3 regions of the Pseudomonas sp. 13B_2.1_Bac1 genome follow, and region 1 is predicted to be linked to each of the others. Evidence: predicted binding sites of a transcription regulator. Region 1 holds the regulator's gene; each other region holds the start of a gene.
The links. Region 1 encodes FliA, which starts transcription of late flagellar genes. Its sites were predicted from a motif close to CTAAAGTTTNNNNNNNNNNNGCCGNTAA; they were not measured.
Positions count from the first base shown of each region.

Region 2: the regulator FliA is predicted to act here: its motif matches at 7,534-7,561, upstream of NTD80_RS31260 (methyl-accepting chemotaxis protein).
Region 3: the regulator FliA is predicted to act here: its motif matches at 3,672-3,699, upstream of NTD80_RS01230 (flagellin).

Region 1 covers NZ_JANLOH010000114.1:47,453-57,218, forward strand. Annotated here, with positions in the region: gene NTD80_RS29795 (ParA family protein) at 1-278, opposite strand, end outside; gene motD (flagellar motor protein MotD) at 330-1,217, opposite strand; gene NTD80_RS29805 (flagellar motor protein) at 1,281-2,021, opposite strand; gene NTD80_RS29810 (chemotaxis response regulator protein-glutamate methylesterase) at 2,021-3,157, opposite strand; gene NTD80_RS29815 (chemotaxis protein CheA) at 3,205-5,409, opposite strand; gene NTD80_RS29820 (protein phosphatase CheZ) at 5,421-6,209, opposite strand; gene NTD80_RS29825 (chemotaxis response regulator CheY) at 6,228-6,602, opposite strand; gene fliA (RNA polymerase sigma factor FliA) at 6,773-7,513, opposite strand; gene fleN (flagellar synthesis regulator FleN) at 7,510-8,343, opposite strand; gene flhF (flagellar biosynthesis protein FlhF) at 8,450-9,766, opposite strand.
Region 2 covers NZ_JANLOH010000095.1:43,955-53,720, reverse strand. Annotated here, with positions in the region: gene NTD80_RS23810 (methionine synthase) at 1-110, opposite strand, end outside; gene NTD80_RS23805 (DUF1852 domain-containing protein) at 136-1,119, opposite strand; gene NTD80_RS23800 (MFS transporter) at 1,620-2,957, opposite strand; gene NTD80_RS23795 (EamA family transporter) at 3,205-4,158, opposite strand; gene NTD80_RS23790 (adenylate kinase) at 4,342-4,890, shown strand; gene NTD80_RS23785 (hypothetical protein) at 4,943-5,401, opposite strand; gene NTD80_RS23780 (VOC family protein) at 5,463-5,819, opposite strand; gene NTD80_RS31260 (methyl-accepting chemotaxis protein) at 5,926-7,419, opposite strand; gene NTD80_RS23770 (TonB-dependent siderophore receptor) at 7,623-9,766, opposite strand, start outside.
Region 3 covers NZ_JANLOH010000006.1:14,895-24,660, forward strand. Annotated here, with positions in the region: gene fliS (flagellar export chaperone FliS) at 1-133, opposite strand, end outside; gene fliD (flagellar filament capping protein FliD) at 274-1,677, opposite strand; gene NTD80_RS01225 (flagellar protein FlaG) at 1,758-2,108, opposite strand; gene NTD80_RS01230 (flagellin) at 2,183-3,592, opposite strand; gene NTD80_RS01235 (ketoacyl-ACP synthase III) at 3,857-4,786, opposite strand; gene NTD80_RS01240 (flagellar hook-associated protein 3) at 5,063-6,694, opposite strand; gene flgK (flagellar hook-associated protein FlgK) at 6,709-8,763, opposite strand; gene flgJ (flagellar assembly peptidoglycan hydrolase FlgJ) at 8,774-9,766, opposite strand, start outside.

The sequences.
Region 1 (9,766 bases):
GTGCTCGACGGCAACAGGGAAATACTCTCGTTGCTGGTGGGCAGCAGCAGTTGCCCGGGCAGGTCGGCCGGCACGCTGCCCTTGTGCAGGAACAGGTCGTAGCAGCTGTGCTCCAGCGCATCCGGGTCGTAGCCGAAATAACTGGTCATGGAGCCATGCGGGTCCAGGTCCACTACGACCACACGCTTGCCCGCCTCGGCCAGCAAACCGGCTAAGGCGATGGAGGTGGTGGTCTTGCCGACTCCACCTTTTTGATTGGCAACTGCCCAGACTCTCATTCGGATGGTTCCTCCCGGCAGGCACAGGCGCGACCGAGACATTGCATAAGGTTATTGAGCCGGCGACGGAGAATTGACGGCACTCTGACGCACCGGCGGCTTTGCAGGGGCCGGTGCAGTTTGTGTGCCAGCCCGCTTCAAGGCCGCGTCCGGTGTTGCATTGGCAGTGCCGGTACCGGTCAGGCTGCGGCGCACATCCAGGTTGCGCGAGACCACCAGTACCACCCGGCGGTTGCGCGCGCGGCCTTCCACCGTGGCGTTGTTGGCCACCGGCTGGAACTCGCCATAGCCCACCGAGGCCAGGCGCCCGGGGTTTACGCCCTGCATCGCGAGCATGCGCACGATGCTCGCGGCCCGCGCCGACGACAGCTCCCAGTTGGTCGGGTACTGCGCGGTGCTGATCGGGAAATTGTCGGTAAAGCCTTCCACATGGATCGGGTTTTCGAACGGCCTGAGGATCGCCGCCACCTTGTCGATGATGGTGAACGCCTGGTCGCTGGGCATTGCATCGGCGCTGGCGAACAGCAGGCTGGAGTTGAGTTCGATCTCCACCCACAACTCATTGCCGCGCACGGTCATCTGATTGGAACTGATCAGGTCGCCGAACGCGGCGCTGATGTCGTCGGCAATGCTTTTCAGCGGGTCACTGGTGCCACCCACGCCGGCGGCGGTTTCATCGCTGTCATTGACCAGCGGCTTGGCCGGGGTCACGGTCTTGGGCCGTTCCTCGCCAATGGGGATCGGCTTGAGGGCGCGGTCGGCGTCGTTGAATACCCCGATCAGCGCCTGGGAAATGACTTTGTACTTGCCTTCGTTGATCGACGAGATGGAGTACATCACCACGAAAAACGCGAACAGCAAGGTGATGAAGTCCGCGTAGGACACCAGCCAGCGTTCGTGGTTGACGTGCTCTTCAGGCTCGCGACGGCGACGGCTCACAGGCTGACACCTCTCTTTACGTAAATCATGTGACCGCTCGCCACAAGTCGATAGCCATGTTCATCAATCCATGAAGCCCTGGAGCTTCAATTCGATCGACCGCGGGTTCTCACCCTCGGCAATCGACAGGATGCCTTCGAGCAACATCTCGCGGTAACGCGACTGGCGCATGGCGATGGACTTGAGCTTGCTGGCCACCGGCAGCAGCACCAGGTTGGCACTCGCGACACCGTAGATGGTGGCCACGAACGCCACGGCAATGCCGCTGCCCAGTTGCGACGGGTCGGCCAGGTTGCCCATCACGTGGATCAGGCCCATCACCGCACCGATGATGCCGATGGTCGGCGCGTAGCCGCCCATGCTTTCAAAGACTTTGGCCGCGTTGATGTCGCGGCTTTCCTGGGTGTAGAAATCCACTTCCAGGATGCTGCGAATCGCTTCCGGCTCGGCGCCGTCCACCAGCAATTGCAGGCCTTTGCGCGCGTAGCTGTCGGGCTCGGCATCGGCCACGCCTTCCAGGCCGAGCAGGCCTTCCTTGCGGGCGGTGAGGCTCCAGTTGACCACGCGGTCGATGCCGCCGGGCAGGTCCACGCGTGGCGGGAAAATAATCCACACCAGGATCTGCATGGCGCGCTTGAACGAACTCAAGGGCGACTGCAACAGGGCCGCGCCGACCGTGCCGCCGATCACGATCAAGGCCGCCGGGCCGTTGGCCAGGGCGCCGAGGTGGCCGCCTTCGAGGTAGTTGCCGCCGATGATCGCGACAAACGCCATGATGATGCCGATCAGGCTCAATACATCCATCAGAGGCAGGCCTCCACCAGATGCTTGCCGATCTCGTCCAGGCTGTAGACGGCGTCGGCCAGGTCAGCCTTGACGATCGCCATGGGCATGCCATAGATCACGCAGCTGGCTTCGTCCTGGGCCCAGATCGCGCTGCCGCCCTGCTTGAGCAGGCGTGCGCCTTCACGGCCATCGGCGCCCATGCCGGTGAGCACCACCGCCAGAACTTTGTCGCCGTAGGACTTGGCCGCCGAACCGAAGGTGATGTCCACGCACGGCTTGTAGTTGAGGCGCTCGTCGCCCGGCAGGATTTTGATCGCACCACGCCCGTCGACCATCATCTGCTTGCCACCCGGCGCCAGCAGCGCCAGGCCTGGACGCAGGATGTCGCCATCCTCGGCTTCCTTGACGCTGATGCGGCAGAGCTTGTCCAGGCGTTCGGCGAAGGCCTTGGTGAAGGCCGCCGGCATGTGCTGGATCAACACGATCGGCGCCGGGAAGTTGGCCGGCAATTGCGTCAACACGCGCTGCAAGGCCACCGGGCCGCCGGTGGAGGTACCGATGGCGACCAGCTTGTAGGCCTTGCGCTTGGGCGCGGGCGAATGGGCGCTGGGCGCCGGAGCGCGGGCCGGGGCCACGGCAGGCCGAGCCACCGGGGCGGGCGCAGGCGCAGGTCGACCAAACGCAGGGGCCGGGGCCGGCGCCGCAACCGGTGCAGGTGCAGGTGCAGGTGCAGGCGTGCTGAACAGGCTGCGACGGTTACTGCGGGAAATGCTGTGGACTTTCTCGCACAGCAGTTGCTTGACCTTCTCGGGGTTGCGCGAGATGTCTTCGAAATTCTTCGGCAGGAAGTCCACCGCACCGGCATCCAGCGCATCCAGGGTGACCCGGGCGCCTTCGTGGGTGAGCGAGGAGAACATCAACACCGGGGTCGGGCAGCGCTGCATGATGTGACGGACAGCCGTGATGCCATCCATCATCGGCATCTCGTAGTCCATGGTGATCACGTCGGGCTTCAACGCGATAGCCTGATCGATCGCCTCTTTGCCGTTGGTGGCCGTGCCGATCACTTGAATCGTTGGATCGGCGGAAAGAATTTCCGAGACGCGGCGGCGGAAGAAACCCGAATCGTCCACCACCAGGACCTTGACTACCATAAACACTCCGTTAGACGGGGCGGGCAAACCGCCCTGCCCCACCAGAATCAAATACGCCGAGCGGCGTAACGCTTGAGCATGCTCGGAACATCCAGAATCAGCGCGATCCGACCGTCACCGGTGATGGTCGCACCCGACATGCCCGGGGTTCCCTGCAGCATTTTGCCCAAAGGCTTGATGACCACTTCTTCCTGGCCCACCAGTTGATCGACCACGAAGCCGATACGCTGGGTGCCCACGGAGAGAATCACCACATGGCCTTCGCGCTGCTCTTCATGCTTGGCCGATGCCACCAGCCAGCGCTTGAGGTAGAACAGTGGCAACGCCTTGTCGCGCACGATCACCACTTCCTGGCCGTCCACCACGTTGGTGCGCGACAGGTCGAGGTGGAAAATTTCGTTGACGTTGACCAGCGGGAAGGCGAACGCCTGGTTGCCCAGCATCACCATCAGGGTCGGCATGATCGCCAGGGTCAACGGCACCTTGATGACGATCTTCGAACCCTGGCCCTTGGTCGAGTAGATGTTGATCGAGCCGTTGAGCTGGCTGATCTTGGTCTTCACCACGTCCATGCCGACGCCACGGCCGGACACGTCGGAAATCTCGGTCTTGGTCGAGAAGCCTGGGGCGAAGATCAGGTTGTAGCACTCGGTGTCGGTCAGGCGGTCGGCGGCGTCCTTATCCATCACGCCGCGCTTGACCGCGATATTGCGCAGGATGGTCGGGTCCATGCCCTTGCCGTCATCGGTGATCGACAGCAGGATGTGGTCACCCTCCTGCTCGGCCGCCAGAATCACTTTGCCGTTGCGCGACTTGCCCGAAGCTTCGCGCTCTTCCGGGGTTTCGACGCCGTGGTCGACGGCGTTGCGCACCAAGTGGACCAGCGGATCGGCCAGGGCCTCGACCAGGTTCTTGTCGAGGTCGGTCTCTTCGCCCACCAGTTCCAGGTTGATCTCTTTCTTGAGCTGGCGTGCCAGGTCGCGAACCAGACGCGGGAAGCGCCCGAAGACTTTCTTGATCGGCTGCATCCGCGTCTTCATCACGGCGGTCTGCAGGTCGGCGGTGACCACGTCGAGGTTCGACACGGCCTTTTGCATGGCTTCATCGCCACTGCTCAGGCCCAGGCGCACGAGGCGGTTACGCACCAGCACCAGTTCGCCGACCATGTTCATGATGTCGTCCAGGCGCGCGGTATCGACCCGCACGGTGGTTTCGGCTTCACTGGCCGGCTTCTCGGCCACGGCAGCGGCCGGCGCGCGAGCAGCAGCCGGGGCGGCGGCAGGTGCCGGGGCCGGTTTGGCAGCAGGTGCAGCGGCCTTGGCCGGCGCCGGTTTTGCCGCCACCGGGGTGGCGGTCGCGGCGGCAGCCGGAGCCACTTCGCTGAACTTGCCCTTGCCGTGCAATTCGTCGAGCAGGGATTCGAACTCGTGGTCGCTGATCAGACCGTCGCCCGCAGGTTCTGCCGCAGCGGCCGGCGCAGTGGCAGTCGCGGCGACTTCCGGCAAGGCGTCGGCCGCGAAGGTACCTTTGCCATGCAGTTGGTCGAGCAGTGCTTCGAATTCGTCATCGGTGATGTCGGTGCTGGTCGACGCGGCAGGCGCATCCGCAGCGGCGGCAGGGGCCACGGCGTCGGCCGCGAACTGGCCTTTGCCGTGCAGCTGGTCGAGCAGGGATTCAAATTCTGCGTCGGTAATGTCTTCGCTGGTCGGCGCTTGTGGCGCGGCTGCAGCAGGCGCTTCAGCCTCGGCTTTCACCGCATTGAGGGAGTTGAGCAACTGCTCGAACTCGCTGTCCGTCACATCCGCTTCAGGCTCTGCCACAGGCGCAGGCTCAGCTTGCGCCACGGGCGCTGCCGAGGTGTCTGCCGGTTCTGCCAGGCGCGCCAGGGCGGCGAGCAGTTCCGGGGTGGCCGCAGTGATCGGGGCACGTTCGCGGACTTCGCTGAACATGCCGTTGACCGCATCCAGTGCTTCGAGAATCACGTCCATCAATTCCGAGTCAACGTGACGCTCACCCTTGCGCAGGATGTCGAACACGTTCTCGGCGATGTGGCAGCACTCCACCAGCTCATGGAGCTGGAGGAAGCCGGCGCCCCCTTTTACAGTGTGAAAACCGCGAAAAATTGCATTGAGCAGGTTCGCATCATCCGGACGGCTTTCCAGCTCGACCAGTTGCTCGGACAGTTGCTCTAAAATTTCGCCGGCCTCTACAAGGAAATCCTGAAGGATTTCTTCATCGGCGCCGAAGCTCATGTGGGTGCTCCTTAGAAGCCTAAACTGGATAACAGGTCATCTACGTCATCCTGACCTGACACAACGTCTTCACGTTTATCGGCATGAATCTGCGGACCTTCACCCTTGGCGAGATGTTTTTGTGGATCTTTTTCCGAGAGGATCGCTTCACGGTCATGTTCGATGCCGGCAAAACGGTCTACCTGGCCGGCCATGAGCACCAGTTTGAGCAGGTTGCTTTCCACTTCGGTGACCAACTGGGTCACACGCTTGATCACCTGGCCGGTGAGGTCCTGGTAATCCTGGGCCAGCAGAATGTCATTGAGGTTGCTGGAAACCGTGCGGTTTTCCTGCTCGCTGCGTGACAAGAATCCGTCGACCCGACGCGCCAGTTCACGAAACTCCTCAGCCCCCACTTCGCGGCGCATGAAGCGGCCCCAATCGTGGCTCAGGGCCTGGGCTTCGGTGGCCATGCCATTGACCAGAGGCGTGGCGTTTTCCACCAGGTCCATGGTGCGGTTGGCCGCCGCTTCAGTCAGCCTGACCACATAGGACAGGCGTTCGGTCGCGTCGGTGATTTGCGAAATTTCTTCGGCCTGGGGCATGTGCGGGTCAATCTGGAAATTGACAATCGCACTGTGCAGCTCGCGTGTGAGCTTGCCCACTTCCTGATACAGGCCGCGGTCACGGGTCTGGTTGAGCTCATGGATTAACTGCACCGCGTCGCCGAACTGGCCTTTTTCAAGGCTGTCGACCAACTGGTGAGCATGCTTTTTCAGGGTCGACTCAAAGTCTCCCTGTGACGTTTCTTTATGCTCCATAGCTCCCCCGCGATGGCATTAGCCGTGGATGCGTTCGAAGATTTTTTCGATCTTCTCTTTCAAGGCCAATGCAGTGAATGGCTTGACCACGTAACCGTTGACCCCGGCTTGGGCGGCTTCGATGATCTGCTCACGCTTGGCTTCGGCGGTCACCATCAGCACGGGAAGGCTGCGCAGTTTTTCGTCGGCGCGCACATGGCGCAGCAAGTCGATACCGGTCATGCCCGGCATGTTCCAGTCCGTTACCAGAAAGTCGATGCTCCCGCTGTTGAGGATCGGAATCGCCGTAATGCCGTCATCCGCCTCGACCGTGTTAGTGAACCCAAGGTCACGCAACAGGTTTTTTATGATCCGCCGCATCGTTGAGAAGTCATCAACGATGAGGATTTTCATGTTCTTGTCCAATTCGACCTCCAAGCAGTCTTAAACGCGCCCAGCACCTGGACGCGCCATTTCAATCAACAGGCATTACACAAAAAGGACTGCCGGGGGCACCACGGGCCGATCCCGCGAGGGTCAATCACCCTCGCGGTGTGGTTTGCAGTGCTCCCCAACACTGCCTGTCAGCGCGCTCGCCACTCTCCCAAACGCCCCCGCAAGCGGGCTGCGCACTGGCTGTGCAACTGGCTGACCCGCGATTCGCTGACCCCCAGGACCTCACCGATTTCCTTGAGGTTCAGCTCTTCGTCGTAGTACAGCGCCAACACCAGTCGCTCACGCTCCGGCAAATTGGCAATCGCGTCCGCCAACGCACCCTGGAAGCGTTCATCCTCCAGGTCGCGCGACGGCTCCAGATGAGCACTCGCGCCGTCCTCGTGCAGCCCTTCGTGTTCGCCGTCCTGCAACAGGTCGTCGAAACTGAACAGGCGGCTGCCCAAGGTATCGTTCAAAATCCCGTAGTAATCGTCGAGACTCAATTGGAGTTCGGCCGCAACTTCGTGATCTTTAGCGTCGCGACCGGTTTTTGCTTCAATTGCGCGAATTGCGTCACTGACCATGCGCGTATTGCGATGCACCGAACGCGGCGCCCAGTCACCTTTACGCACTTCATCGAGCATCGCGCCACGGATGCGGATACCCGCATACGTCTCGAAACTCGCGCCCTTGCTCGCGTCGTATTTGGTCGACACTTCGAGCAGGCCGATCATGCCCGCCTGGATCAGGTCTTCGACCTGGACGCTGGCGGGCAGGCGTGCCAGCAAGTGATAAGCGATGCGCTTGACCAGCGGCGCATAGCGCTCAATCAATTCACCCTGGCTGTCACGTGCCGATTTCTTGTAAAGGTTGTAGCCGCTGGATGTCATAGCACCGGTCCTGCGCTCGTCTGATGCACCAATCGCTCGACGAAAAACTCCAGATGCCCCCGAGGGTTGGCAGGCAACGGCCAGGTATCGACCTTCTGGGCAATAGCCTTGAACGCCAAGGCGCATTTGGAACGAGGGAACGCTTCGTAGACTGCACGCTGCTTTTGCACAGCCTTGCGTACACACTCGTCGTAGGGAACTGCGCCGACGTATTGTAAGGCGACATCGAGGAAGCGATCCGTGACCTTGGTCAACTTGGCGAACAGATTGCGCCCTTCCTGTGGACTCTGGGCCATGTTCGCCAGCACGCGGAAGCGGTTCATGCCGTAGTCACGGTTAAGCAGTTTGATCAGGGCATAGGCGTCGGTGATCGAGGTGGGTTCATCGCAGACCACCAACAGGACTTCCTGCGCAGCGCGCACGAAGCTGACCACGGACTCGCCAATCCCGGCGGCGGTGTCGATCACCAGCACGTCGAGGTTGTCGCCGATATCGCTGAACGCCTGGATCAGGCCGGCATGCTGCGCCGGGCTCAGGTGCACCATGCTCTGGGTGCCGGAGGCGGCCGGCACGATGCGGATACCGCCAGGGCCCTGCAGCAGCACGTCGCGCAGCTCGCAGCGCCCTTCGATCACATCGGCAAGCGTGTGTTTGGGCGTCAGCCCCAGCAGAACGTCGACGTTCGCCAGCCCCAGGTCAGCATCCAGCAGCATGACGCGACGGCCAAGCTCTGCCAGGGCCAGGGACAAATTCACTGACACGTTAGTTTTCCCGACGCCACCTTTGCCGCCGGTCACCGCGATCACCTGTACGGGATGCATGCTGCCCATTTTATTTCTTTACCTTGTCTTGCTTAGACGCAGGCTACATGGCTTGGCCGCGTGAATCGCTTGCAGACCATCGATGTAGGTACATTTCACGGTGTTCATCCTGCCCTCAACCCACCCGCTTTGCCGGGCTGTGATAGAGGTCGGCGAACATATCGGCCATCGCTTCCTCGCTAGGCTCTTCTTGCATTTGCACGCTGACTGCACGGCTGACCAACTGATGACGGCGCGGCAGATGCAGATCATCCGGAATCCGCGGGCCGTCGGTCAGGTAGGCGACCGGCAACTCATGACTGATGGCCAGGCTCAACACCTCGCCCAGGCTCGCGGTTTCGTCGAGCTTGGTGAGGATGCAGCCGGCCAGGCCGCAGCGTTTGTAGCTATGGTACGCAGCGGTAAGAACCTGTTTCTGGCTGGTGGTTGCAAGCACCAGGTAATTTTTCGACTTGATGCCGCGCCCGGCCAGGCTTTCCAGCTGCATGCGCAACGCCGGGTCGCTGGCTTGCAGGCCGGCGGTGTCGATCAACACCACGCGCTTGCGCAGCAGCGGGTCGAGGGCGTTGGCCAGGGATTGGCCCGGGTCGACATGGGTCACCGACACATTGAGGATCCGGCCCAAGGTCTTGAGCTGTTCCTGGGCACCAATACGGTAGCTGTCCATGCTCACCAGCGCGATATTCTGCGCGCCGTACTTGAGCACGTAACGGGCGGCCAGCTTGGCCAGGGTGGTGGTCTTGCCCATGCCGGCAGGGCCGACCATGGCGATCACACCGCCCTCTTCCAGCGGCTCGATTTCCGGGGTGACGATCATCCGCGCCAAGTGGGCCAGCAACATGCGCCAGGCCTGGCGAGGTTCTTCGATTTCAGTGGTCAGGGCCAGCAGGTCGCGCGACAACGGGCCGGACAGGCCGATGCGTTGCAGGCGACGCCACAGGTTGGCCTGTTGCGGCTTGCTGCCTTGCAGCTGGTTCCAGGCGAGGGAGCCGAGTTGCACTTCCAGCAGCTCGCGCAGGCCATTGAGTTCAAAGCGCATCGAGTCGAACACGCGCTGGTCGACTGCGGCGGCCGGGGCCGGCGCTGCAGGACGCGGGGGTTCAACGAAGGTAGGCTCGACCAGCGGCTCGGCAGCGGTCAGCGGCAGGCCGGCGAACAACTGGCGGTTGGTAGTGGCGTCGCTGTCGCCACGCATGCTCAGTTCGGCCTGGGCCGAGACAATGCGCGAGGCCGTCTTGCGCAGCTCGTCTTCGAGTTCCATGTTCGGGACGCGCGGGGCCAGGGCCTGGGGAGTGTAATCCAGGGCAGCCGTCAGCTCGACACCGCCGGCAATACGACGGTTACCGATAATCGCGGCGTCGGCGCCCAGCTCATCACGAACCAGTTTCATGGCCTGACGCATATCGGCGGCGAAAAAACGCTTAACTTGCAT
Region 2 (9,766 bases), on a different contig from region 1:
ATCAATGCCTCATCCTGCAGCTTCCAGGGTGACCACAGCGTCTCTGGTTGTGCGAGCCAGGAGGGTTTCGGCAAGCTGCCAGCCGTGGAGGTGGGTAACAATTTTTTCATTCGGGATAACCTTGTATTGGCTGAGTCAAAGCGCGCAGTTGGCGGACCATTGTTCAAGAATGGCGTGGTACGGCTTGATGAAGTTCTCTTCAACAAACTGGCCCTGCTCAATCGCCAGGCGGCTACGTTCCTCACGGTCATAAACAATGCGCGTCAAGGAGTAGTCCTGGTGCTTCAAGCTCGGTTGATAGGACTTTCCGGCAGCAGAGTTCGCGTTGTAGATCTCGGGCCGGTAAATCTTCTGGAACGTGTCCATCGTGCTGATAGTGCTGATAAGTTCAAGGTTGGTGTAATCACCCAGCAGGTCGCCGGAAAAATAAAACGCCAACGGCGCAACACTATTTGACGGCATGAAATAACGGACTTTTAAACCCATCTTCCTGAAATAGTCATCGGTCAAGGAGTGTTCATCTTGCTGGTATTCAACTCCAAGTACCGGGTGCTGGTTTTCGGTTCGATGATAAGTCTTGGTGTTTGAAACGCTCAGGCATATCACCGGCGGTTTGTTGAAGTTGTCCTGGTAGGTGCTGGAGTTCACGAAGTGCTTGAAGAGTTTGCCGTGCAAGTCTCCGAAATTTTCTGGCGTGCCAAAGGTGGGCTGATGCTTGTTGTGATCCAGCAGCACCACGCTGAAATCGTAGTCGCGCACGTAGGAGGAGAAGTTGTTGCCTACGATGCCGTCGATGCGCTCGTTGGTGTTCAGGTCGACGATGGTGGTTTTCAATACTTCAATCAGCGGAATGGCACGGCCACTGTGTTCGACATCAATGCCCATTTCAACCGAGATGATTTCAAGTTCAACGGTGTAACGATCGCCTTTTGGATTGTCCCAGTGGGCCAGGGCATTGAAGCGATTGTCAATCATCCTTAGTGTGTTGCGCAGGTTCTCTTGACGACTCTGGCCCCGGGCCAAGTTGGCGAAATTAGTGGTGATGCGTGTATTTTCCGAGGGGTGATAGTGCTCGTCGAAGCGAAGGCGCTTAAGTGTAAATGTAAACTCGTTGTTCATTTTGATCTGACACCCTGATGCCTGAGATAAAACCCGACGACATGAAATGCACTGATGAGTGCTATTCCGCCGGCCTGTTGGTTTTGGCTCAGTAGTCTTTATATGATCTGTCTTAGAGGTGTAGTTTAGGCCGGGGGTTAGAGTTAGAGATAATGAATTGATTTCACTGAAGCGTTAGCCCTCCTCATGATGGGGTGGGTGGGCTCAGAGTTGATATCTTTAGTGCCTGACAGGGCCTCTTCGCAGCCTCGCTGGGGCTCGACAACTCCCACAGGGGATTGGGGGTGGCTGTGGGGTTGGGGTTGGCTTGATGATGGGGCGGCGCCTGGGATTTTTCTCATGGTGCGCAATAGCCTGCTGATAAAACACGGGCCCCCTGTGGGAGCTGGCTGCCTGCGAAAGCGGTGGGTCAGCCACCGAATGCATCCACTGACACACCGCCTTCGCGGGCAAGCCCGCTACCACAGGGGATTGGGGTTGTTTGTAGGGTTGGGGTTGGCTTAGCGCGAGAGCAGCGGCGCGGGGGCTTTTTCCTGTGGGCCTACATCATGCAGGGAAATCCGCGAGGTCTCCGGCAGTGCCAATCCGCCGGCCAGCGCGAGCAATGCCACGGCAATCAGGTAGAACGCCGGTGACAAGTTGCTGCCGGTGGTGCTGATCAGCCAGGTCGCCATCAACGGCGCGGTACCGCCGAAGATCGTGTACGCCATGTTGTAGGTGATCGCCGAAGCGGTGTAGCGCGTGCGGGTCGGGAAGGTCTCCGAGAGCAAGGCGGCGGTGACCACGCCGCACAGCACGGCGCCGACCGCGAGCAACATCACCCCGACCACCGAAGCTGCGAACGAGCCGGAACTGGCCATCAGGAACGACGGATACACCGCCACGATCAACAGCGCACAGGCGGTCATCACCGTGACCCGGCGCCCCACCCGGTCCGAGTACAGCCCGGCCAGCGGGCAAATCGCCGCGGCGAAAATCAGCGCAATCAGCGACACCAGCAACGCCATCGCCCGACTCAGTCCGCCGGCCACTTGCAGATACGTCGCGAAGTAGGTGGTGAACATATAAAACGACAGCGCCGTGAGTGACACAAAAGCGCCCAGGCAGCAGATCGCCGCACCATGGTTGCGCAAGGTTTCCTTGAGCGGGGAGTGGGCTACCGCATGCTCCTGCTTGACGGCCTGGAAGGCGGGCGTCTCATCCAGCTTCCAGCGCAGGTAAAGCCCGACCAGCCCCAGCGGCGCCGCGATCAGGAACGGCAGGCGCCAGCCCCAACTGCCCATCGCTTCGGCGGACAACGACGCCTCCAGGGCGTAGGCCACCACGGCAGCGGCAGCGAACGCGGAAAACGTCGACACCGGCACGAAGCTGCCGTACCAGGCGCGCTTGTCACTGGGCGCGTGTTCCATCAGATAGGCGCAGGCCCCGGCGTATTCGCCGCCAGCGGAGAAACCCTGGGCGCAGCGGATCAGCGACAGCAGAATCGGCGCTGCAACGCCGATGGCGGCGTAAGTCGGGAGCAGGCCGATCAAGGTGGTGGCACCGGCCATCAGCAGGATCGTCATGGCCAGCGTGCGTTTGCGCCCGATGCGGTCGCCGAGCATGCCAAAGAACACCCCGCCCAGGGGCCGGAAAGCGAACGCCACGGCGAATACCGCGAAGGTCTTGAGCAGCGCGGCGCTGGTGTCGCCGCTGGGGAAGAATTGTTGCGCGATGGTGGTGGCGAGGAAGCCGTAGACGGCGAAGTCGAACCACTCGACGAAGTTACCGATGCCGGCGGCGATGATGACCTTTCGCAGGGTGTGGGGGCTGACCTGTTCGGTGGAGGGGCTCGTCATGGGGGAAGGCCTCGGGATGGGATCGGGGATGCTTGATTATCGGGGGCGGGGCTTGGGCGGCGGGGCTCAAAAGAGTCGTCCGCGTAGTCAACAGCGACGTGTCGACGGAGGAGAAGGCAGGAATTGGGCCAGGTGCAGCGGGGGGACTATCGATGGGCGAGGCTGGATGATGTTGACGCGCAGGCGTGACGAAAAAAACGGCCTGTGTCGATCTGACAACACACGCCGTTCAGGACTGCATCAAGCCTTACGCGGCCTTGGCGACAGGCTGCGCAGACTTGCGATACGTCAGCAGCACAATCCCGGTTACCACGATGACGCCACCGGCGATCTGCCCGGCGCTGAGCATTTGATCGAGCACGATCCAGCCCATCAGCAGCGTCGCCAGTGGCTCGATGTTCATCACCGGCGCGTTTCGCGGCATATCCAGGCGCGGCACCGAAATGAACAACACGATGAAGCCCGTGCCGTAGAGCACGACCAGTGTGGCGAGTGCCAGCCAGCCGGTGCTGGTTGCCGGCAGGTTCAGGCCGTCGGCGAGGGCACCACTGACGCCGGCAAGGTTGACGCTACTGAACACGATGAAGATCGTCAGCAGGCTACGGACGGAACCGCGTACCTGCGACAACTTGTGGTCGGTGATCCACAGGGCGCAGGCAAATACAAAGGCGGCGCAGAATGCCAGGGTGACACCGAGCAGCCATTGCGGGCCGATCTCTGCGCTGGCTGAGAGGCGCCCGGGAACGTCCAGCACGAACACCAGGCCCACCAGGATCAAACCCATCAGCAGTGCGGTGCGAGCAGTGGGGCGCGGGCCGCCGAATGCCCAGGTGAGCAGCGCGAGCAAAATCGGAAAGACATTCGCCACCAGTAACGCCAGCGCAACCGGCACGCGGGCCACGGCCGAGTACAGGCACAGGCTTTGAGTGGCGATGAGCAGGCCCAGCAGCACTTGCCAGCGCCATGCACCGGACGGCAGGCGCAGGCTTTGGCGTTGCCATAGCACCAGCACGGCGAGTACCAACAAGGTGCCGCCCGAGCGCATCAGAATCGCCAGCAGCACGCCGGCCCCATCATCAAACGCCACGCGAGCGGCAATGTGGTTACCGGCAAAGGCGCAGCCCATACAGAGCAGAATCAACACGGCGATGTGCCGCGAGAACAGGGCAGGCGTGGTTTGAATGGGGGCAGGCGCAGTCATGATGGGGGCTCGAACAGTGGACGCCATCATCGGGGATGGCGATTTATTGTTAGGACGTCGTACAACTTGCTGAGGCTTTGTAACGTGTTTGTCGCGAAGGTGCAAGGATGTCGTTTTATTCAATCAGGGTGGATTTAGGCTATCGTGCGGGCCTCGAAATCGATGTGTCTGCAGGGAGGAAAAATGCGCGTTTACATCACCGGTGCCTCGTGCGCGGGCGTGACCACGCTGGGCCAGAACCTCGCAGCGCGGCTGGGCGTGCTCCATGTCGATGTCGATGATTTTTACTGGATGCCCACGGACCCGCCGTTCACCACCAAGCGTGCCGCGCCTGAGCGCGTGTCATTGATGCAGCAAAGACTCGGCGACGAAGACTGGGTGCTGACGGGCTCGTGTATGAACTGGGGCGACGAATTGATCACCCAGGTCGAGCTGATTGTCTTCGTGGACACTGCAACGCCAGTCCGCCTTCAACGCCTGGCCGCGCGTGAACAGCAACGCTTTGGCGACCGGATCGCACCCGGCGGCGACATGCACGCGATCCATGTGGCCTTTCGCGAATGGGCCTCGCAATACGACGATCCGCACTTTGGCGGCCGCAATCGAGCCTGGCACACGCGATGGTTGGCCAGTCAAACCGCTGCGGTGCTGCAGGTTGACGGGACCCACAGCGCCGACAGCCTGGTGGCGCAAGTCATTGAGGCGTTGTCGCTGCGCCTGGCCCCGGATTAACGCACGATTGAGTTTCCAGCGGCAGCCACCTCAGCCGTGCGGGCCTGGAGCCTTAGTGCATGCCCTTGCTCACCACTTCCCCCGTCGCCGAATCCTCCAGCCAGATCTTCAGCCGATTCAGTCCAATGTACTGCGAGCGCGCGATGATCTTCTGCCCGGGTTTTCCCTCGAATTCCAAGTCCGCAAACATGAAGTACCGCGGCAGCCGGTACTCCAGTTGAATTGTGTAGCTGCCCGGCACCAGCACGGCGCGTTGCGGTGAGTCATTTTTGTAGTAGTAGGTCGAGAACGGAATATTGCCGACCTTTTTATCGTTGACCCGGATGATGTTCAGGTCCGGCTGCAGGTCCAGGAAGCTGCGGTTGGGCCTTCCCGCGTAGGTGTCGGTTTCGACGATGGTGTAGCGAGCCTCATCGCGCGGTTCACTGGAGTCCACATTCGAGTAGGCCGGCATTTCGGCGCAGCCTTGAAGGCACAAGAGGGTCAAAAACGGCAGGGCAATTTTGCGCATGAAAAAACCTGAATCCATGTCAGAAAGTACAATCGATGATCGATGAAGGGACGCGGCAGGCTTACTCGTGTGCCGTCCATACGGCCAGTTCATAGCCGTCGAGGTCGGTGAAGTGGAACCTGCTGCCGCCGGGGAAGGCGAAGGTCTGGCGGGTGATGACCGCGCCGAAGGTGTGCAGCCGCTGTTGTGTCTCAGCGAGGTTATCCGCATACAGGATGATCAAGGGACCACCCGGTCGAACCGGTACGCCGGTGGTGAAGCCACCCGTGAGGCGGCCGTCGGTGAACTCGGTATAGGTGGGGCCGTAGTCGACGAATGTCCAGCCGAATGCGCCACCGTAAAAGGCTTTGCTGCGTGCAATGTCGCCGACGTTGAACTCGATATTGTCGATTTGTCGGTCTTTACCGCGAACGCTCATGGTCGCCTCCCTGGCAGATGTTTAGGGCGGCGAGTGTAACCTATCCGCTGATGCCTGGACCCTATCGATCACGCGGGCAACGCTAGGGTTCATGAGCGCTCGGGCCTCAAGCGTGAAATTTGCGCCCCAGCGCATCCAGCCGCACCGCAATCGGTGGCAACTGCTCGCTGCTGCGCGCCAGGGTTTCCACGTCATTGGCGGTGCTCTGCGCAATGCTCTGCACGGCCTGCAATCGCCCGACAATCTCCAGGTTCGCCGAGGTCTGCTCGCGGGTGGTGCTGACGATGTGGCCGTTGAGCTGGTCGATCTGCGCGATGTCGAGGCCGACCGCCTGCAGCATTTGCACGGCGACCTGGCTGTCTTGTACGCAGCGTTCCACACCCTGACGGCTGTCGTGCATGGCCTCGACGGCTTCGCGGCTGCCTTGCTGCAGGCTTTCGATGATGGTTTTGATCTCTTGGGTGGAGACGGCGGTGCGTTGCGCCAGGCTGCGGACTTCGTCGGCGACCACGGCAAAACCACGGCCTTGCTCGCCCGCGCGGGCTGCCTCGATGGCGGCGTTGAGGGCGAGGAGGTTGGTCTGGTTGGCGATGCTGTTGATCACCTCCAGCACCGTGCCGATCTGCTCGGCTTGCACCGCCAGGCCTTCCACGGTCTGGTTGGCACCGCTGAGGCGCGAGGCCAGTTGGGTGATTTCCTGCTGGGCGCGGCCGACGCTTTCCTGGCCGCGAATGATCTGTTGGCTGGCCTTGCCGGCGTGTTCCACCGCGTGCTCGACGTGCACCGCGATGTGGCCCATGGCGTCTTCCATGCGTTGCATCGAGCCGGTCATCTGGCTGATTTCGGCCAGTTGGTGCCGCGCGCCTGTTTCCAGGGTGCCGCTGGTACTGGCGAGGGCCTGGCCGAGTTGGCCGAGGCCGTGGGAGTCGCGGGCGACGCCGTCGATCAGATGGGTGATCTGCTGCAGGAAGTGGTCGAAACGCTGGGTGAGGGACACGTGCACCTTGCCTTCGCCCTGGGCGGTTGCCACGGTGAATTGGGAGGTGACGGCGAGCATTTTCTCGAGCATTTCCTGGCTTTCGACAGCTTCGGCCTGGCTGTGCACGGCCAGGTAGAGCAGGGCGATGGTTTCCATCACCACATAGAAAGCGTGGACGAACACCATGCCCCAGCCGCCGTGATGCTCCATCACGAACACCGGGAAACCCTGATGCTGCAACGCATGGAAGACCACGTGGTGCACGGCGATGGTCAGCGCCGCGATCAGGATCGGCAGCCAATCGCGGTAAAACGTCAGCACTGCCAACAGCGCGAAGATGCCGAAGTGGGATTCGATCACGCCCTGCGCCTGGTTGATGTGCAGCGCGGCCATCACCATCAGTCCGGCCCCGAGCGCGCAACGCATGACGCGGCGGCCGCCAACGGCGCGATACAGCGCAGTGAGCACCACGCTGGTGCCGCCGCCCACGATCACCGCCTGCAGCAGGGTGTCGTGCCAGAACGCCAGGCCCAGCGAGAACAGGAACATCAGCCAGATCAACGCCAGCATGATGCGGTCGGCCTTGCGGTAGTGCTCCAGGAAACGCGTGCGGACGGGCATTCACTCTTACTCCATGTGGACTGGCCAGGAACAAAGCATGCGGCGTGCCACGTGGGCCCGCAGTTCGAGCAAAGCAGGTATCAGGAATTTTGCAGGATCAGGGATGCCAAGAGTTTATCGGCATCCCTGCGGGGGACTTTAAGCGCGGCGAACAGCGTGACCCACAAGGCCTATTGGGGCACGCCGTGGGCGTCCAGCCTGGATCAGAAGCTGTACTTGGCCGTCATCATCATGTTGCGCGGGGTGCCGTAGGCGTCGCCGCCGTAGCTCACCGAGTTGGCGATGGACGAATAGTAGCGGCGGTCGAAGATGTTGTTGGCGTTGAGCTGCAGGTCCAGGTGCTCGTTGACCTTATAGCCGGCCATCAGGTCGGTGACCGCGTAGGCGCCCTGTTTGAGGCGGTAGTTGCCACCGTCATTGAGCGGGACGTCGTTGTACATGCGGCTCTGCCAGGAAATGTTACCGCCGATCCGGAGTTTTTCCAGCGGGCCCTGGAAGTTGTAGCGGGTGGTCAGTTTGAACAGCTGCTCCGGGGTGTCGGTGTCGAACTGCTTGTTCACCTTCTGCGGGTTGGCGTCATCCTTTATGGTGTGGGTCCGCGCGTAGGTGTAGCCCCCGCCGACCTGCCAGTTCTCGGTCAGGGCGCCTTGCAACTCGACGTCGATACCCTGGCTGCGAATCTCGCCCGAGGCTTCGTAGCACGTGGCCTGTGGGCAGGTTTGCGGGAAGATCTGGACGGCGCGGTTTTCCTGGTCGACGTTGAACAGCGCGAGGCTCGCATTCAGCGCACCGCCGAGGTATTCGCCCTTGATGCCGACTTCATAGTTCTTGCCGACGATCGGCTTGACCGGCGTGCCCGCGGTGTCCTTTTCGCTCTGCGGCGTGAAGATGTCGCTGTAGCTGACATAGACCGAGTGATGGTCGTCCAGTTCGTAGATCAAGCCGGCGTAGCGGGTCAGGTTGCGGGTCACATGGTAGTCGCCGTCGCCATCACGGTTGTTGTAGTCGTACCAGTCCAGGCGCGCGCCGAGGATCAGCTTCAGCGGGTCGGCCAGGCTCAGGCGGGTGGTCACGTAGACGCCGTCCTGGGTGGTGACTTCGTGGTCGTTGTTGGTGTGCACAAAGTCCGGCTTGCCGGCTGTAAGAGGCCAGTTGGTGTCGTACGGGCTGTAGTTGTGGGTGGTCAGGTCGTAGACCCGCTTGCTGGCCCCCACCACCAGTTCGTGGGTGCGCCCGAAGGCCTGGAAGGGCCCGCTGGCAAAGGCGTCGACGCCGGCCTGGTCCTCATCGAAGGCGGCCTGGTAGACCGTCCGGGCCGGTGTGTTGTTAACCCAGCGCGACTGGTAGGAACCGGAGAACAATGCGTTCTGCTGGGCGTAATTGGCGTTGACCTGCAGGTTCCAGTCATTGGCCAGGCGCTGGCGCAGTTCGGCGAAGACCGTGTTGATTTCCTGGTCCTTGTTTTCCCAGTCGGTGCCGGGGTTGTAGGAGCGCGGCAGGTTCAGGTGGTGGCCGTCCTGGCCGATCATCGAGGAACCCCAGAAGTAGTTGGTCTTGTCCTTCTGGTTGGAGAAACCCAGGGTCAGGGTAGTGTCTTCGCTGAGGTCGGCTTCGGTGACGGCATAGAACAGGCCGTGATCTTCCTCGACCTTGTCGATGAAGCTGTTGGCGTCGCGGTAGGAGGTGACGACCCGGCCACGCAGGGTGCCGCTGTCATTCAGTGGGCTGGAGGCGTCAAGTTCGCCACGGTAGTCGTCCCAACTGCCGGCGGCACCGGTGAGGGTGACTTTCTGCTCATCCAGCGGGCGCTTGCGGATCAGGTTGATGGCGGCCGAAGGGTTGCCTGCGCCGGTCACCAGGCCGGTGGCACCGCGCACGACCTCGACGCGATCGAACATCGCCAGGTTCGGCTGGGCACCCACGCTAACGCCGTTGTAGCCACTCGGGATGCCGTCGTACATCAGGTTGTCGATGTCGAAACCGCGTGAGGTGTAGGACTGCCGGCCAGGGCCGCTGGAGTAATTGAGGAACAACCCGGGCGTGGCGTTGACCACGTCGTTGATGCTGGTCATGGCCTGGTCGTCCATGCGCTGGCGGGTGATAACGGTGACGGCCTGTGGCGTTTCACGCATCGTCAATGGCAGCTTGGTCGCGGTTTTCATCGCGCCGGTGGTGTAGGACTGCGTGCCTTCAGTGGTTTCGCCGAGCTGGCTGTCACCGGAGATTTGCGTGGCACCCAGCTCGAGCGTGGCCGCTGGCGCTTCGGTGTCGGCAAAGACCGCTTGGGAGCTGGCCAGGCAGACCGCCAGGGCCATCAGGTTGAATGAAAAACCGTTACCGCCGTGTT
Region 3 (9,766 bases), on a different contig from region 1:
CACCTTTGGCCTGGGCCATGCGGTCCAGCCCGCCTTCCATCAGCATCTGCACCAGGCGATGAGGGCTGGCTTCGGAGATCTGAGCATGGGAATTGACCTTCTGGTATTGGCGAAGGGCTCTCATGGGATTCATGTTTCTACCTCGTGACAGGCGACAGCGAAAAGGGTTTCAGTAACCAATATGTCGACGGGTTCGCAAAAAGCTTTAGCGCCAGTCGTCTCTCGATAAAAAAAGGCCAGGCAGGTTGCCTGGCCTTTTTTTATTCGCAGCGATCAACTATTGGTCTTTGGGTTGTTCAGCGCATTGAGCGTGGTCATCACACTGGTGCTTTGCTGGCGCAACTGGGCAACCAGGGTGTCCATGGCGTTGTACTTGTCCGAAAGGCTCTTGGTCAGCACGTCCATGCGCTCGTCCAGGGAGGACTGTTGCTTGGTCAGGTCCTTGAGCGTGTCGGACAACGAGGTGGAGCGCGTTGCCAGGATGCCGGTGGTGGACTTGGCGTAGTCGTCGGTGGCGCTTTTCATGCGCGCCAGCATGCCGCTTGGGCCGGTGAACATGCTGTTGATATCGGCGGCGTTGGTTTTTACCGCGGCGTCCCACTTTTTGTCGTCGATGCTCAGCAGGCTGGTGCTCGAGTTGGTGACGACACCGAATTGAGCCAGGGACTTGAACTGACCAGTGCCCGACAGCGCGTTGAACTCATTACGGATGGCCGCCTGGAGCGAGCGCATGGTGGAGTCGCCCGTCAGGGTCGCCCCCGTGGTGCTGCCATCGAGGTTGGTGGTGACCTTGGTTTCGGCGTTCATGGCGGTGATCAGGGCGTTGTAGGTGTCGACGAAACCCTTGACCCCAGACTTGAGCGCGGCGTTGTTGGTGCTGACGGTGATGAGGGTCGCGTTTCGATCAGGGTTTTCACTGTCATCCCCCGGAGTCTTGAGCGCCGAAACCGATACCAACTTGATATTCACGCCACTCAACGCGCCTTCGATGTTGTTGGTTTTGGAAACCGAAGCAACGCCGTCAATGCTGTACAACGCATCCTTGGGTTCATCAACAACAGTCGAGCCGACATCCAGGCCCGAATTACCCGACAGCTTCAGGTCCGAACCGGTGCCCATGGTGGTCGAGGTCAGGATCAACCGCGAGCCGTTGGAGTCGGTCTGGATGTTCGCACTGAGCCCCGAGGTGCCGAACTGGGTGTTGATCGAGTCACGCACCTGCTGCAACGTCGCGCCAACAGGAATACTGACGTCGTAGTTCTTGCCGGACTGGCTGATAGTCAATGTCGTCGGCTTGTCAGTGGTATTCACCACCGTCGAGGTACCGCCCTTGAAATTCTGGGTCGACAGCTTCGAGGCCTGGGCAAGCTGACTGACAATCAACCGAAAGCTGCCGTTGGAGGCCGTGTTGCTCGCCGTCATTGTCGCAACTTTTTCATCCGAGGATGAACCGGTCAAACCCGTGAAGCCGGAGCTCGCGGCCATAGTGTCCAGCGCACCACGAAACGCATCCAGCGCTGCCTGAATCTTGCCGATCGAAGACAGCGTGGTGGTCGCCTTCTGGGACGCGGTATTGATCTGCGTCTGCTTGGGCACCTTTTCGGCATTGACCAAGGATGTCACGATCGCTTGCGTATCGATGTTCGAACCGATACCACTTACCGTTGAACCCGCCATCATCTATCTCCTGTTCGGTGGCTGCCGTTATCTTGACTTATTACGCCTCAAGACAACTCAGCAACAAGTTTCATGCCAGCTCAAGCCTTGTCGTCAAACAACACGTGGCTTGCGCTGGAGAGGCTCTGTGCCAGTTTCAATGCCGTTTCCGACGGAATCTGGCGAATCACTTCACCATTGTCGGTATTGATGACCTTGACCACCACACGGTGAGTCGTGTCATCAATGGAAAAATCCAGGCTGCGCTGGGCAGCTTGTACGAATTCGCGAATATCGGTTACCGCTTTTTCCAGGTCCGCACGCTCAGGCTGTTTGCCGATGGCGGGGACTTCCTGGACTTGGGTGGTGCTTTTGTCGGCTGCCACTTGAACAGGCGCGCTCTGAGGTGCAACCGGCGGATAAGACTGGTTCAGCTTTACACTCATGTCCATGTCCAATCTCCTCTAAACCGAAAAAACGGAAGGGCACGTAGACGCGCCCTTCCGTTAGTTACCAAGCGCTGGGATTACTGAAGCAGCTTCAGTACAGCGGATGGCAGCTGGTTAGCCTGCGACAGGATCGCGGTAGAAGCCGATTGCAGGGTTTGTTGCTTGGTCAGTTCGGCGGTTTCAGCAGCGAAGTCGACATCCTGAACGGTGGAACGCGCAGCAGTGGAGTTTTTCTGAATGTTCTGCAGGTTGTCTACAGTGGTGGTCAAGCGGTTCTGGGTAGCACCCAAGCCCGAACGCACGCCGTCGATGGTACCGATCGCTTTGTCAATTACAGCAAGTGCGTTTTGAGCGTTGTCGGAACTAGTAACGCTAGTTTGGGCAATGCTGGTTTTTTCGGATGCAGTATTAGTACCGAAGATATCGGCAACACCAGTGCCTGTACCAGTCAACGAGTAGCTGCTGGCCGAGTCAAGACTGACCGCACCGGTAGCGACCAAGGTGCTAGTAACTGCAACACCAGTGCCAAATTTGCCCGTACCATCTTTAGTCGCTACCAGAACGGAACCAGCATCAGTTGCCGCGGTGAAAGCCAGGTTTTCACCCGAGTCTGATTTAACAGTCAACTCATCTTTGGTCTGGTCGTAGCTAACGCTAATGCCCAGCTTGGCAGCATTTGACTTCAATTGATCAGCCAAGTTGGCATTACTGGTAACACCTACGAATTGAACGTCCTGACCACCGACAGTAAGGGTGAACGATGCCGGTGCCGCTTTGGCAGCTGCTGCATCGACGGTGAATTTCGCTTCGGTGCTGGCAGTAGCGCTCAAACCACCGATCAAACCATTCAGGCCTTTGGCGATATCTTTTGCCGAGGCGCCTTGTTTGATGTCTACGCCTTCCGACTGACCATTACCAGTAACGGTAATTTTGGTGTCGGCCTGCACGTTAATCGCCCCCGACTTGATCTGCTGCGAGCCGATGTTATTCGCCGCGACGTTGTCCAAGCTCAGGTTAATGGTTTCGTTAGCATTGGCGCCAACCTGAATTGCTTTGGTACCGTACGAACCGTCCAGCAGCTTCTGGCCACCGAAGGTAGTGGTCTGCGAGATACGGGTCAGTTCCGAAGTCAGAGCCTGGTATTCGTCATTGTTCGACTTACGGTCGTCAGCACTGAGGGAGCCAGTAGCGGAGGACAGAGCCAGGGTACGCATTTTCTGCAGGATGTCGGTCGAAGCCTGCATTGCGCCTTCAGCAGTCTGAGCGATGGAAATACCATCGTTGGCGTTTTTGACAGCTTGGCCCAGGCCGTTAATCTGGCTGGTCAGGCGATTGGAGATCTGCAGGCCGGCAGCGTCGTCTTTAGCGCTGTTGATACGCAGGCCGGAAGACAGGCGCTGCATGGAAGTGGCCAGGGCGCCGCCAGCTTTGTTCAGGTTGCCCTGAGTAGTGATCGAAGCAATGTTGGTGTTTACTGTTAAAGCCATGACGAAATCCTCGTTGGATGGATACTGCGGCTTCCGGCCCTGGCAACCGCCGGGTGTGGCCTGAGAACCTACGTAATAGTTATCGTCGTGGTAGCCGGTTGCTTGAGGATTTTTTTGATTTTTTTTACTGGCGCCGTGCCACCCCTTGCAATTCAAGGGTTTACGCCTGCGCAAAACCCAACAAACATTGGCTTTTCTGGCGCCAAATAAAAAACGCCGATGATCTTTCGATCATCGGCGTTTTTGTTTGTCGCTATTAAAGCGTCACGGGCGATAGAGAATCGCCGAACCCCACGACAGGCCAACCCCGAAACCGCTGATGGCCACGCGCTTCCAGGTGGCGTCCATCACGTGCTTTTCCAACAGCAGCGGAATGCTCGACGACACGGTGTTGCCGGTCTCGACCATGTCCTTGATGAACTTGTCCACCGGCGCATCTTCGAAACGACGCGCCACGGCGTCGACAATCGCCGCACTGCCCTGGTGAATACAGAATGCATCGATGTCATCGGCCTTGAGCTGCGACTCATCGAGCAGCTCGTGCAAATGCGCCGGCACCTTGAGCAAGGCGAAGTTGAATACCTGGCGACCATTCATGAAGAACACGCCATCGCTGACCTTCAGGTGCGGCGCGCCGGAACCGTCGGTGCCGAACTTGGACTTGCCGAGCAACCACGGCGCGTCTTCGCCCATCCAGGTAGCGGTGGCGGCATCACCGAACAGCATGGTGGTGTTGCGGTCTTCCGGGTCGACGATCTTCGAATACGGGTCGGCGGTGATCAGCAGGCCGTTTTTCAGGCCGGCGGCTTCCATGAAGCCCTTCATCGCGTAGATGCCGTAGACATAGCCGGAGCAGCCCAGGGAGATATCAAAGGCGGCGACGTGAGTCGGCAGGCCCAGTTTGTCCTGGACGATGGCGGCAGTGTGGGGCAGGCCCTCTTCGTCGCCGTTCTGGGTGACGACGATCAGCGCGTCGATGGACTCGCGCTTCAAATCCGGGTTGTTGGCAAACAAAGCGTTGACCGCCTCGACACACAGGTCAGAGGTTTCCTGCGCCGCTTCCTTGCGCGGCAGGAAGGCCGAGCCGATCTTGCCAATGATGAACTCTTCATCCTTGGCGAATTTGGCACCCTGGGCGTAGTTATCGATCCCGTCTGCCGGCACGTAACTGGCGATGCTTTTTATGCCAATCATTGTGGCTTCCCAATACTAAATAGCTGGAGAACACCCCCGGACCACGCCTGGGGTGCTGACAATAAAGGGGATAACCCCATAAAAAATCTCGCTGAAAGCCGCCCCGCACGGACCCTGTGACGACTTATCCTTTTCACACGATACAGTGAAGATGCGCTTTATGACTCACAGGTCACTCAATTTTGTGTGCTTTATGCAAAACCTTCAAACAATTAAATCCCAGAAACGACAACGGCCCAGCCTGTTTCCAGGCTGGGCCGCTTGACATGCCAGCGCTTACATCTTGTTGAACAGGCTCAACTGCGAGACTTTCACAAACGCCAGTTGCGAGGCTTCCAGCATGGTTTGCTGCAAGGTCAGGTTGATCGCCGCCTCGCCCATGTCGACGTTGGCCAGCGCACTCATGGTGCTGGTATTGGCCAGGCCGACGCTGGTGTTTTCGCTGGCCTGCACCGTCAGCGCGTTCTGCCGCGCGCCGATGGAACCGCGCACGTTGTCGACCTGGTCGGACGAACTGGTGAGGTTGGCGACCGCCGCGTTCAAGGCGTCCTGGAGCTTGACCCGCGCGCCCGGGATACCGTCTGCCGGCTGTTGCAGGGCCTGGCGCAGTTGGCTCAGGGTGTCGAGGGCGTTCTGGGTTTTCTGGGTGCTGTTGCCGATCGAGAACTGATCGCCCACATTCGGCGTGCCGCTCACCTCGAAAGTGACCCCCGCCGCGGTGATCGTGTTCGGAGCCGGCGGAGTGCCGGCGTTGATCACGCCCTCGCCAATCGACTTGCTGTTGGCGGTGTACGGCTGGGCATAGACTTTATAAGCCGTCGCGTCGGTGTCATCGAACTTGATCAACACGCCGCTGTTCGGAAAGGTGCTGGCGTAGCCGGCCGCGCTGCTGACCTGGCCATTGGTCAATTGCGCCGACGAGGTGTTGCTCGGGGTCCGCGAGGTGTTGAAGGCGTCCGGCTTGGCGCTCAGGCTGAATTCGCGCCCGGCGACCAGCGCATCGGCGTCAGGCCCGGTGGCGGTATCGGTGAGGTCGACGGTGATATCGAACTTCACCCCGCGGATGTTGATGCTGGCACTGCCTTCCTTGGTGGAATCGAACGTGCCATTACCTGGCAGCTGCGAGGTAATGTTGTTGTTGTCCTTGTCCGTCACCACGTACTGGGTGCTGCTGGTAAAGGTCACCTTGTACGGCTGGCCATCGGCGAACTGCTTGGTGTAGTCGATGCCCGAACCCACCAGGCCCGCCGAAATCGCGACCTTGTGATCATCCACCAGCGGCGGCGAAATCGCCGGCGGCACTGGCGCAGTGGCAGGTGCGAGGTAATTGGACTGGGTGCGACTGGTGTTGACCGCCCCTTCGAGGATGGTCTTGCCGGTGTCGCCGGTGCGCACGTTGAGCGTCTCGGAGACTTGCAGGCTCAGCTCGTTTTCGTCGCCCTGATAGCTATAAGTGCCATCGTTGTTGCGCGAGTACGGCGGAGTATCGGTCTTGGAGCCGGAGAACAGGTAGTTGCCCGCCGAATCCTTGCTGTTGAGCAAGCCCAGCAGTTGATCCTCAAGCGCGCCCACCTCGACCGCAATCGACTTGCGGTCGGCATCACTGGTCACGCCACCGGCGCGCAGTGCCAGCTGGCTACCGGCCTGGATCGTGTTACTGATCGCAGTCAGGACGCTTTCTTCGTTGGTCAGCGTATTTTGAATGCTGGTGATATTGCCGCTGAACTGGGCCAGCATGTCTTTCTGCTGTTGCAGCATCAGCAGGCGCTGGGCGGCAACGGGATCATCCGCGGCGGTTTGCACACGCACGCCGGAGCTCGCCTGCTGCTGCGCCTTGACCACGCTGGAGTAGTTATCCGTATAGCGCGTGGCGCTGGTGTCGAAGTACTGCTGTGTAGAAATGCGCATCGTCCCAGGCTCCCTTAAAGACTATTGATCAGCGTACTGAAGGTTTCTTGCGCAGCCTTGATGATCTGCGACGACGCGGTGTAGTACTGCTGGAACTTGATCATGTCGCCCGCCTCCTCGTCCAGGTTGACCTGGGATACCGAGTTGCGCGCGTTCTTGTTGGCCGTCAACAGCGCGGTGGTAGCCGTGGTGTCGGTGGTGGCCGCAGCGGCCTTGGCGCCGACGGTCGACACCAACTTGCTGTTGGCCCCCACCAGGCTGAGCCCGCCACTGCCATCCGCCCCAACACCGACGGTCGCCTTGGTCTGCAGACCGATCAGCGCCTGGGCGTTGCGGTTGTCGGACTTGCCGGTGGCATTGAACGAGAACGAGGTGCTGTCACCGCTGGTCGGCGAACCGGCCACGGTGGTGTCGAAGCTGAAGCTCTTGGCCGGATCGAGCAAAGTACCGCTGGCATCGCGCATCGGCACATTGATGGTGATCTTGTTGGCTTGGCCCGGAACGATAGTGCCCGTGCCGATAGGCTCACCCTTGGCGTTACTCAGGGTGTAGCTCTGGGTGCCATCGGCGGCTTTGTCGCCGAATACCATTTTCACCGGCATCGAGTTGGCGATGCCGACGCGCAGCTGCGCGGCGTCAGCCCCGCCCTCAATGTCGATGGGCACCGTCAGGGTCGGTGGCGTAAATGTGCCGGTGCCCTGGTTGCTCTTGCCGGCCTCGCCCTGCAACGGCGCGGCAAACGCGATCTTGCTCGGATCGGTCAGCACGGTGCCGATTTCCTTGGCGCCGTTGGCGGTCGGGCTGACCTTGAAGCTGTCACCCTCTTTTACCCCGGCCGCGCCGTTCTTGATCGTCAGGGTAACCCCGTCGATTACCGGCGGCGGCGTGGCGCTCAGATCGTAGGTACCCATGGCCTTGCCGTCGGAACGCAGCACGGTGACCTTGTTGAGGTTGGTACCGTCGTTGAACGAGACCTTGTAGTCGAAGTTGGTCAGCTTGCTGCTGTCCGTAATCGTCACGCCCAGGCTGGCGTCACCCGTGTTGCCTTGTGCCGCCTGGCTGCGCAGGGCGACGGACGCCGCGTTGTTGATGTCCTTGAACATCGAGGCGCCGAATTCACCGTTGAGGTCCACACCCTGGCCCAACTGGCTGTTGATCGCGTCGGCGGTGACGATGGCAATCCGACCCAGGTCGTTGATCGCCGGCATCAGCACGTCGCTGCGATAGCGCAACAGGCCGCCGATGCTGCCGCCGCTGATCACGTTGCCCAGGTCGACGGCGGTGTTCCCGGCCATGTTGAGCTGGATCGTGTATTGGCTGGTGTCGCCTTTGCTCGGTACTGCAGAAATCGTGTTGGACTGGTCACCCAGCACCAGCGATTGGCCGCTGCCGGTGCTGACACTGAACACGCCGTTTTTCTCACTGGCGGTCACGCCAATCAGCTCGTTCAGCGAGCGCACGGCCTCGGCACGCGCATCCAGCAGGTTGGCCGGCGTGGTGTTCGACGAGCCCTGGACCTGGTTGATCTGCTTGTTCAGGGAAGCAATCGACGAGGTCAGTTGATTGACCTGGTCGGCCATCGAGGTCAGCTGGCTGTTGATGGTTTCTTTCTGCTGGCCCAACTGGTTGGAGATCGAGTTGAACCGGTTGCTCAAGGTCTGGGCGTTGGTGAGCAGAATCTGGCGGGCCGACGTATCGTTGGGGTTGGCCGACGCCGTCTGCACGGCAGCGAAGAACGAACTGAGCACGGCCGACATGCCGGTGGTCTTGTCCGACAGCGTCTTGTCGACGGCACTGACCTGGTCCAGGTACGCCGCGGCATCGCTATTGAGCGCGGTGCTGTTCTGGTAGGCGGTGTCCAGGTACTCGTTGTACACCCGACGCACGTCAGCCAGGGTCGTGCCGCTGCCGATGAACACGCCGCCGTACGGGTTCGACGCATTGGCGCTCTGGGTGGTCTGCTGACGCGAATAGCCCGCGGTATTGGCGTTGGCAATGTTATTACTCAAGACCGACAACGATCCTTGAGCGGCGTTAAGCCCTGACATCCCGATACTGAGCAAACTCATGGTTCAGACCTTATAAATGTGTGGTTGCGCCAGCGGCAGCGTAGTTCTGGTAACTGTTCATCGTTTTGGCGATCTGCGAAATCTTGCTGGCGTAGTCCGGATCGGTTGCGTATCCGGCTTTTTGCAACTCGCGTACAAACTGTTCCGGGTTGTCGGCCGACTTCACAACTTCTTTATAGCGATCATTGCTTTGCAGCAATGTCACCAGGTCATGGAAGCTGTCCTGGTAGGAATTGTAGGAGCGGAACTGTGCCGTCTCCTTGACCATTGCCCCATCCCGAAACTCGCTGGTGATTGCGCGCGCCTGGCCGCCTTGCCAACTCTGGCCGGCCTTGATGCCGAACAGGTTGTGGCTGCTGCTGCCGTCTTCGGCGCGCATCACCGACTTGCCCCAGCCGGTTTCCAGGGCGGCCTGGGCCACCAGGTATTTGGGGTCGACGCCAATACGCGCGGCGGCCGCCTTGGCCATCGGCAACATGGTGGCGACAAATTCATCCTGCGAGCTGAAGGCCTTCTTCGCCGGCGCCAACGGTGGCTGGGCGACGGCGCGGCCGTACACCTGCATGCGCCCGCTGGGCACGGCAAAGGTGCGTGCGCTGCTGTTGATCACGTTGTCGGCAGCCGCGCTGTTACGCAGCGGCGCGGCCTGGGCCACGGTGGTTGCGTCGGTGCTCGGCACGATGCCGGCCAGCAGGCGATCGGTCAGTTTGCTCGGCAACGCGATACGGCGCTGGTTCATCAGCTCCATATCGTTGGCATGCGCGCTGGCGCCCTCGGGGACCGCCACGCGGTAAGCCCAGAGTGGGCGCTGGCCATTGGAACGGCCCAGCGGACCTTCGGCCTGGGTGCCGGCGGCAATCTCGGTCGGCACTGCGGCTTTCTTCACCGGCTCGGCTGCCGCCGGGCCCTGCAAGGTGGCCGCCTGGGCGTCCACCGGCTTGTTCTTCTGCATCTGGCGCATCAGCACGTCGGCCAGGCCGATACCACCGCCCTCGCGGGACAT